DNA from 4 places in the Nocardiopsis sp. NPDC101807 genome. Region 1 is predicted to be linked to each of the others. Evidence: riboswitches for the same ligand, from Rfam matches in the RefSeq annotation. Region 1 holds a riboswitch; each other region holds the start of a gene.

Region 1 (2,191 bases):
CGTCCCGCACGAGGCCGTTCAGCTCCTCCAGTTCGTGCTGGCCGGCGATCAGGGCGGTGGAGGGGTGGGTCGAGCCGGCGAGGGCGTCGTACCAGTAGGTGGTGTATCCCTCACGGGTCCCCTCGGAGTCGGTCTCCTCGCGGGTCACGCGGACCCCGACGATGTCGTCGTTGGCCGCCGTCAGGTTCCACGCGGACTCGAAGGAGACCGCACCGGGGTTGGCCGCCTCGAAGGCGTCCACCTCTGCGGCCAGCGCGCGGTCCAGGAAGTCGCTCAGGGGGGCGGCGTTGGGGACGACCGGGTAGGAGACCTCCACGGCCACCCCGCCCTCGCGGGCGAGCTCGGCCTCGCCCAGGTCCACCACGTCGTCGGGGTCGACCACCGTCAGCCCGTCGGGCTCGCCGGCGGCGGGCGGGTCCGCCTCGGGCCCGCCGTCCGCCGAGTCGGGGCCCGTGTCGCCCACGGGCGCGGAGGCGAGCACGCCGGGCGGGGCGGCGGTCAGCCAGACCAGCCCCGCGACGACCGCCAGCGCGACCGCGATCGTGGACAGGGGGTGATCGGGGGCCATGGTCGGATGGGACTGCTTGTTCACCAGGGGTTCTCCACGTACATCTTCAGACGAACGATCGCGGGGAGCGCGGGGGAGGGCTCGGCCGCGCGACGTTTCATGTCGGTTGTGACGCCGACCGCGCAACAGGGGTTCGCGCCGTTTCCGGCCGGTGGCACAGGGCAGCACGCCGGGTACAGGGGCGGAGGGGTGCTCCCTATACTTGCAGGCGTGGAAGGTACATGCTCCACCCCAGAGCCCGGGCCGCGCCCGGAAGGGGAGGGGTGTGTCGCAAGAGGGAACCCGGTGGGACTCCGGGACTGCCCCGCAGCGGTATGAGGGAACGAACGTCGCCATAAGCACTGGTAATCCGGTCGGAAAGGTCGGAAACCGGGAAGCGGCGGCCAGTAGGAGGACGGCGTCCGCGCCGTCCGCGCCCCCGAGTCCGAAGACCTGCCTCCACCCGGCGGCGCACCCGTGCCGCCGGTGGTCCCGTGCCCCGAGGGAGGGCCGAGGAGCGGCGGCAGGCGACACGCCCACGGCGTGGTCCCCGCGCATGCCCGCGTCCTCGCTCACCCCCGCGGCCGGTACCCGGCTTTCGACGAGGGAGAGAAGCTCATGCCCGTCACCCCCGAGGCCTCCCGGCCGTCCGTGCGCTCCACCGTGCACGGCTACCCCAGGATCGGCCCGAACCGAGAACTCAAGCGCGCCTGCGAGTCGTACTGGAAGGGCGAGACCACCGCGGAGGAGCTGGACGGCATCGCCGCCGACCTGCGCCTGGGCGTCTACGCCCAGCTGCGCGAGGCGGGCGTCGACGACATCCCGTCCAACACGTTCTCGTACTACGACCACGTCCTGGACACCGCGGTCCTGTTCGACCTGGTGCCCTCCCGGTTCACCTCGCCGGCCGCCGCCGGCGACCGCGACGAGGAGCTGCGCCGCTACTTCGCCCTCGCCCGCGGCGAGCAGGGGGCCCCGCCGCTGGAGATGACCAAGTGGTTCGACACCAACTACCACTACCTGGTCCCCGAGCTGTCGCCGAGCACCCGCCCGCGCCTGGTCGGCGACAAGCCCGTCGCCGAGTTCCGTGAGGCGGCCGAGGCGGGTTTCCCGACCCGCCCGGTCCTGGTGGGTCCGCTCACCTTCCTCCTGCTGGCCAAGGCCGCGGACGACGCCCCCGAGGGCTGGCGCCCCGTCGAGCTGCTCGACCAGCTCCTGGACGCCTACGCCCAGCTCCTCGCCGGCCTCTCGGCCGCCGGGGCCGCCGAGGTGCAGCTGGACGAGCCGATCCTCGCCACCGACGAGGGGCGCGCCGCCGTCGGGCTCCTGGAGCGCGTCTACCAGCGCCTGGGCTCCCTCGCCGAGCGTCCCTCGCTCCTGGTCTCGACCTACTTCGGCTCCATCGGGGCTCCCGCCCTGCGGATCCTGAAGGACTCCCCGGTGGAGGCCGTCGGCCTGGACCTGGTCACCGACGGCGAGGGCGTCGACGACCTCGTCAAGGTCTCGGGCCTCGGCGGCACCCGCCTGGTCGCAGGGGTGGTGGAGGGCCGCAACGTCTGGCGGACCGATGTCCCGGCGGCCGTGGCCACGCTGGGCACCCTGCTCGCCCTCACGGACGAGCTGACGGTGAGCACGTCCTGCTCG
Region 2 (2,191 bases), on a different contig from region 1:
GTCCGACGCCAAGAACCCCAACGGGTACTGCGGCATCGGCGGGACGGGCACCAGCTGCCCCATCGGCGTCGTGGGCTAGCCGTCCGGGCGCGGCCGACCGCGCCGGGGGGAGCAGGGCCCGGCCGTCGAGCGACGACGACCGGGGCCCCGCGTCCGCCTCGGCCGGGCTCCGGGCCGGGGCTCAGCGTCCCGGCCCGCCGTCCGACGGCGGCCGGGTGGTACGTCCGCGCACGCAGAAGCACGTCCGCGCACGTTCGCCTGACGGCCGGGTGACGGCCCGGCCGTCGCGCGACGACGACCGGGGCTCTCACAACCCCGGCGCGGGCGCTCTCCCGGTGGGGGAGGCCGGGCAGCCCGGCGACGCGGGGGCGTGTGCCGGGGCCGGGCCGTGGGAGCCGCACGCCGACGGCGGCAGGGGTCACGTGCGCGGGAGGCGCGCCCGGAGGGATCCCGTGCGGCCACGGACGTGCCGGGGCCGGGCACTCCCGCCCGGGAGGGGGCGGGGCGGCCGCCCCGTAGCGGACGGCGGGCGCGGCCTGCCAGGGTCCTTCCCCCTGCTCCGGCGGAGTGCCGATGGGCCCGACGGGCCCGGACGGCCCCGCAGCCCCGCCCGCCCGGGAGACCGGACGGGGCCCTTGGTACCCTTCCGGGGCCAGTCGTACCACCTCGGTGGTCAGGGAATCCGGTGAGAATCCGGAGCTGACGCGCAGCGGTGTGGGGGACGGGCGGGGTACACGAGCCACTGGGGCCCGCGCGCGGACACAAGCGCCCGCGCGCACCGCCCTGGGAAGGCACTCCGTCCGGACGAACCCGAGTCCGAAGACCTGCTGGCCCCTCCGCGTCGAGTGCGCGGAGGCGCATCCATGCCAGGCTCCGCGTTCGAGTCCCGACACCCGAGGCATCCCCATGTCGCGCCACGCGCTCCCGTCCTCCGCCCTCCCCTCCCTCGCCCTCCTGCTCGTCCCCCTCCTCGCCCTCACCGCCTGCGGCCCGCAGGACGACCGGGACGGCGACGGCAACGAAGCGGCCACCGGGTCCGGCTACCCCCGCACCGTCGACAACTGCGGCCACGAGGTCACCCTCGACGCACCCCCGCAGCGGGCGGTCTCCCTCAACCAGGGCACCACCGAGATCCTCCTCTCCCTGGGGCTGGAGGACCGCGTGGTCGGCACCGCCACCTGGACCGACCCGATCATGGAGGGCTTGGAGGAGGCCGACGAGGGCATCCCGCGGCTGGCCGAGAACAGCCCCTCCTTCGAGCGGGTCCTGGAGGCCGAGCCCGACCTCGTGACCGCCTCCTTCGTCTCCACGCTCGGCGCCGGCGGCGTCGCCACCCGCGAACAGTTCGAGGAGCTGGGCGTGCCCTCGTACGTCTCCCCGACCGACTGCGCCACGGGCAAGGACAACGAGGGCGGCGGGGACGGCTCCCGGAGCGAGCCGCTCACCCTGGACGCCGTCTACGGCGAGATCCACGACCTGGCCGAGATCTTCGGGGTGGAGGAGCGCGGGGAGGAGCTGGTCGGGGAACTCCGTGACCGGGTGGACGCCGCGACCGAGGAGCTGGAGGTCGAGGACGTCTCCCTCATGTACTGGTTCGCCAACGCGCAGTCGCCCTACCTCGCGGGCTGCTGCGGCGCCCCCGGCGCCATCACCAGCGCCGTCGGCGCGCAGAACGCCTTCGACGACACCCACAGCGAATGGCCCCAGATCAACTGGGAGACCGTCGCGGACCGCGACCCCGACGTCATCGTGCTCGGCGACCTGACCCGCGACTCCCAGACCGCGGAGAGCGCGGCGGCCAAGATCGCGTTCCTGGAGGACAACCCGGCCACCCGCAACCTCACCGCCGTGCGGGAGGAGCGGTACGTCCTGCTCAGCGGCCAGGCGATGAACCCCTCGATCCGCACGGTCGAGGGCATCGAACTGGTCGCCGACGGTCTGCGCGAGCTCGGGTACGTCCGTTGAGGGGTGCGCGCCCGGCGCTGCTCCTCACCTCCGGCCTGCTGCTCCTCGGCCTGTCGGTCTCGGTCGCCGTCACCATCGGGCCCGCCGACATCACCCCCGCCGAGGTCTGGAGGTCGGCCGCCGCCCGGTTCGGGTGGGGTGAGAGCCCTCTGACGCAGCTGCGCGAGGGCATCGTGTGGAACCTGCGCATGCCCCGCACCCTGCTCGCCGCGGTCTGCGGGGCCGG
Region 3 (2,191 bases), on a different contig from region 1:
TGGCTCTTGCCGTTGGTGCCGCGGATGTGCGAGCCGAGGCCGCGCACCGGGGTCCAGTCGTTGCCGAGCCCGCCCGAGTACTTGGACAGCATCGCGTTGTTGCTGATGCCGTGGAAGATGGCCTGGAGGTCGTCGCCGACGGTGGTGAGGAAGCAGGAGGACAGCTGCGCGCGCACCGTGCCGGCGTTGAACAGGGTGGGCGTGGAGGCCATGAAGTCGAACGAGGACAGCAGCTCGTAGAACTCGATGGCGCGGGCCTCGCGGTCGTCCTCCTTGAGGGCCAGCCCCATGGCGACGCGCATGAAGAACGCCTGCGGCAGCTCGTAGCGGACCTCGTCGCTGTGCAGGAAGTAGCGGTCGTAGAGGGTCTGGATGCCGAGGAAGGTGAACTGCTCGTCGCGCTCGGGCCGCAGGGCGGCGCCCAGGCGCTCCAGGTCGAAACCGGCGAGTGCCGGGTCGAGCTGCCCCAGGTCGATGCCGCGGCCGACGTAGGCGGCCAGGTAGGCGGCGTAGCGCTCGCCCATCTCGGACTGCCCGGCGGCGTCGGGGGCGCCGCTGATGAAGGTGAGGGCCTCACGGCGCAGCTTGTCCAGCAGCAGGCGGGCGGCCACGAACGAGTAGTCCGGGTCGACCTCCACGAAGCTGCGGGCGGCCATGACCAGGGCGAGCTCGACCTCGGAGTCGGGGATGCCGGGGTAGAAGCCGCGGCGGGCCTCGGTGAGGACCTTCTCCGCCGAAACACCGGTGAGCCTCGCACAGGCCTCGGTCACGACGTGCTCGATCCGGTCGACGGCGGCGGGGGGCGCGCCCTCGTTGGTCGGCTCGGGCCGAACGGATACGGGCACGGCCTCGACGTCAAGGGTCATACAGCGGCTCCAACCTCGGTAGAAGAGTCCCGGCGGGGAGGGGACACGATGGGCAAGGTGCGCGGCACGCACCGGGGGACCGACGCACCGGGTGCGTGCGGTCGTCCGACCGGTGGGTCGCGGCGGCTCACCCTCGAAGCCCCGTCGTCGGCGCACGCTCACGTGCGCACCGGTGGCAGGTCTTCGGGCTCGTGGGCGGCCTACGCACCGTCGCTTCCCGGGGCCTTCGGGGGTCCCCAGTGCCTGTGACGGCTTCGTTCCCACTTACCGCTGCGGGGCAGCCCCGGCTTCGCACCGGGTTCCCTCTTGCCTCACCCCGAGGGGTGAACCACCAGCGGGACAGATACTACATCTAGGGGGCCCTGCGTTGGAACACCGCAAGATGATGGCGTGTCATCGATTTCTCGGATTCTTCGACGATCGTCGAACACACGCGTGGGCCGTGGTATGAGGGGGCCTCGGACACCCGGTTCAGGGGGATGTCGCTCCTCGTCGGGGCAGCTGGGAGGCGACCGGACACAGCCTAGATCGTCGCCGGGGCTCCCCGGGACCGGGACCGCCTCCGAAGGGGCGGACGAACGCCCGGAACACCGCTTCCGGGGCGGTTCGGACGGCGCCCGGCGAACCGGCGCCGCTGACCACACGGCCGTACCCGTTCCGTTCCGGGCCGGGCCCGGAGCGGTCGGGCGGAGATCGGCGCCCCCGCCGTCCCGGGCGTGTCGGCGGCACGCCCGCACGTCGGAAAGCTCACTCCGCCGGGGTCCGGCGGGAGCGTCCCGGCCCGGAAGGCCGCGCGGGGCGCCGGCGTCCTGCGGCCGTGGTCACTCCTCGTCGAGTCTGCGGTCCAGCCGGTCCTCGGACAGCCCCAGGTCGGTGCGGATGCGGAACCGGATGCGCAGGAGCTCCACCAGGAGGTCGCGGACGTAGGGCGAGGAGGCCCGGTCGAGGAACCGGTGCGCGCCGGCCGTCGCCCACCGCTCGGCGCCCTCCAGGTCGTCGTGCGCGTACAGTGCCTCCGCGACGTGGATGAAGGTCTGGAGACCGGGCGGGTCCTCGCCCTCCAGGCGTTTGAGGTGGGCGTAGGCCTGGTCGACCTCGTCCAGTTGCAGGAGTGCCCCGGCGCTGAGCGCACGGGCGTCGATCACCGTGGCCCCGCCGTCGTCGATCGCCCGCTGGTAGGCCGAGCAGGCGCGCTCGAACTCCTGGGCGATCTCCCACTGCTCCCCCGCGCGCACGAACAGCTCCGCGCGCGAGACCTCGCTCCCCGAGTCGACCCGGTTGGCCAGGTCCAGGAGTTGGGCTGCGACCCGTCCGTGCTCACCGGA
Region 4 (2,191 bases), on a different contig from region 1:
CGGCGCCGATCCCCGTGCCCCGCGCGGTGAAGGTCCGGGGGCGGTAGGGCGCGCCCGCCCCGACCGTGGAGCCGGCCGCGGGCCGGGGCCCGGCCCCGTCCCGCTCGGCGTCCCCGGGCTCCCCGGGGGCTTCCGCCTCCCCGCCGTCCTCCGGTCCCCGGGGCGGGTCGGGGGACCGGTCCGGTCCGCCGTCGCCGGCCTCCGGGGCCGGGGAGGCATCCCCCTCCGGGCCCTCGGCAGGGCCGTCCCCGTCGTCCTCCGCGGGGGGAGCGGGGTCGCCGCCGGGGCCGCCCGGCGGCTCGGGGCCGTCCGGAGGCGGCTCCTCGTCCCCCAGGACGCGGTCGAGGAGCTCCTCGTCGAGCCCCGGCGCGTCGAAGGGGTTGCGCCGGCGCCGGTGCGGCAGGGCCAGCAGGGCCGCGCGGCGGATGTCGGCCAGGGTGACCGAGGTCCGGCCCTCCCAGGCGGCGTGCGCCAGGGCCGTGCGCGCGGTCACGATGTCGGCGCGCAGGCCGTCGACCTCGAACGCCGCGCACACCTGCGCGACCTTCAGCAGGGCGGCGTCGGACAGCCGGGCGCGCCGTGCCCTCTCCCGGGCCGCCGCGATGCGCTCGGCGAGGGCCTTCTCGGCCCGGTCGTAGCGGCCGGAGAAGCCGGCGGCGTCGGCGTCGTAGGCCATGCGCCTGCGGACCACCTCCATGCGCGCGGCGGGGTCGGAGGGCGCGGCGACCTCGACGGTCAGCCCGAACCGGTCCAGGAGCTGCGGGCGCAGCTCGCCCTCCTCGGGGTTCATCGTCCCGATGAGCAGGAACCGCGCGGCGTGCTCCACGGAGAACCCGTCGCGCTCCACGGTCACCCGGCCGGTCGCGGCGGCGTCCAGGAGGAGGTCGACGAGGTGGTCGTGGAGCAGGTTGACCTCGTCCACGTAGAGGAGGCCGCGGTGGCCGCGCGCCAGCAGCCCGGGCTCGTAGGCGACCCGGCCGTGCGTGAGCGCCTGTTCCAGGTGCAGCGAGCCCAGGACGCGGTCCTCGGTGGCGCCCACCGGCAGTTCGACCAGGCGCACTGGGCGGCGCTCCACGGCCGTGCCGGGCGGGAAGGGGCCGTCCGGCGACTCCTGCGCGGTGTCCGCGGGGTCCACGGAGAAGCGGTCGCCCCGGTAGACCTCGACCGGGGGCAGGAGGGGGGCCAGGGCCCGCACCGCGGTGGACTTGGCGGTGCCCTTCTGGCCGCGGACCAGGACTCCGCCGATCTCGGGGGACACGCTGGCCAGGACGAGGGCCAGGCCGAGGTCGTCGAGCGGTTCGGCGTCGCAGCCGACGATCGCCGAGAAGGGATAGTGGGACGTCCGCAATGGCATGTGAGGCTCCCGCTCGTTGCGCCATCGGTCATGGGCGGGTGCGGGGCCGGTCTTCGGACTCACCGAGTCCTCCTGTACGGAGGCTCGGCTCACCGCAGCGGGCCTGTGCCGGAATCTCACCGGGCTTCCCAGATTCTCCCCGGACGCCGTCCCCACCGTTTCCGATGGCTGGGCAGCCGGGGCACCTCGCACCTTCGGCCGCCACGATAGCGTCCTGCCCATGAAGGTCGAGACGTCCCCTCCCCGAATCACCGTCGTCGGCATCGGCGCCGACGGCTGGCCAGGCGTGCCCGAGAGGCTGCGCGGGCTGGTCCTGGCGGCCGACACGGTGCTGGGCGGGCACAGGCACCTCGCCATGCTGCCGCAGGCGCCGGACCAGCGCCGCCTGGCCTGGCCCTCCCCGCTGCGCGCGGGCCTGCCGGACCTGCTCGCCTCCCTCGAGGGCCGCGTCGTCGCGCTGGCCTCCGGGGACCCCCTCGTGTCGGGTGTCGGCGGCACGCTGATCGACCTGCTCGGAGCGGACGCGGTGCGCGTGGAACCGGCCGTCTCCTCCGTCGCCCTGGCCCGCGCCCGGATGGGGTGGCCGGCGGAGGGGAGCACGGTGCTGTCCCTGGTGGGGCGCGACCCGCACCTGCTGATGCGCGACCTGGCCCCGGGACGCCGCGTCCTGGTGCTCTCCTCGGACGCCGCCACCCCCGGGACGGTCGCCGCCCTGCTCGTCGGCGCGGGCTACGGCGGCAGCCGGATGACCGTCCTCGGCGACCTGGGGGCGGACACGGAGTCGCGATCGGGGAGCACGGCGCACGAGTGGCTCGGCTCCCCTCCGGCGGGGACGCC

The links. A riboswitch is a leader RNA that binds a small molecule or an ion and turns the genes downstream of it on or off. The one in region 1 is predicted to bind cobalamin.
Region 2: linked by a shared signal. The riboswitch ahead of ACIRPH_RS26025 (ABC transporter substrate-binding protein) and the one ahead of metE (5-methyltetrahydropteroyltriglutamate--homocysteine S-methyltransferase) in region 1 are both predicted to bind cobalamin.
Region 3: linked by a shared signal. The riboswitch ahead of ACIRPH_RS19890 (ribonucleoside-diphosphate reductase subunit alpha) and the one ahead of metE (5-methyltetrahydropteroyltriglutamate--homocysteine S-methyltransferase) in region 1 are both predicted to bind cobalamin.
Region 4: linked by a shared signal. The riboswitch ahead of ACIRPH_RS25980 (VWA domain-containing protein) and the one ahead of metE (5-methyltetrahydropteroyltriglutamate--homocysteine S-methyltransferase) in region 1 are both predicted to bind cobalamin.

The regions. Positions count from the first base shown of each region.
Region 1 covers NZ_JBIWMK010000001.1:821,278-823,468, reverse strand. Annotated here, with positions in the region: gene ACIRPH_RS03600 (polysaccharide deacetylase family protein) at 1-568, opposite strand, end outside; cobalamin riboswitch at 841-1,002, shown strand; gene metE (5-methyltetrahydropteroyltriglutamate--homocysteine S-methyltransferase) at 1,166-2,191, shown strand, end outside.
Region 2 covers NZ_JBIWMK010000009.1:201,228-203,418, reverse strand. Annotated here, with positions in the region: gene msrA (peptide-methionine (S)-S-oxide reductase MsrA) at 1-79, shown strand, start outside; cobalamin riboswitch at 637-847, shown strand; gene ACIRPH_RS26025 (ABC transporter substrate-binding protein) at 907-1,965, shown strand; gene ACIRPH_RS26020 (FecCD family ABC transporter permease) at 1,962-2,191, shown strand, end outside.
Region 3 covers NZ_JBIWMK010000006.1:228,895-231,085, reverse strand. Annotated here, with positions in the region: gene ACIRPH_RS19890 (ribonucleoside-diphosphate reductase subunit alpha) at 1-866, opposite strand, end outside; cobalamin riboswitch at 1,023-1,214, opposite strand; gene ACIRPH_RS19885 (hypothetical protein) at 1,688-2,191, opposite strand, start outside.
Region 4 covers NZ_JBIWMK010000009.1:186,374-188,564, reverse strand. Annotated here, with positions in the region: gene ACIRPH_RS25980 (VWA domain-containing protein) at 1-1,354, opposite strand, end outside; cobalamin riboswitch at 1,381-1,520, opposite strand; gene cbiE (precorrin-6y C5,15-methyltransferase (decarboxylating) subunit CbiE) at 1,575-2,191, shown strand, end outside.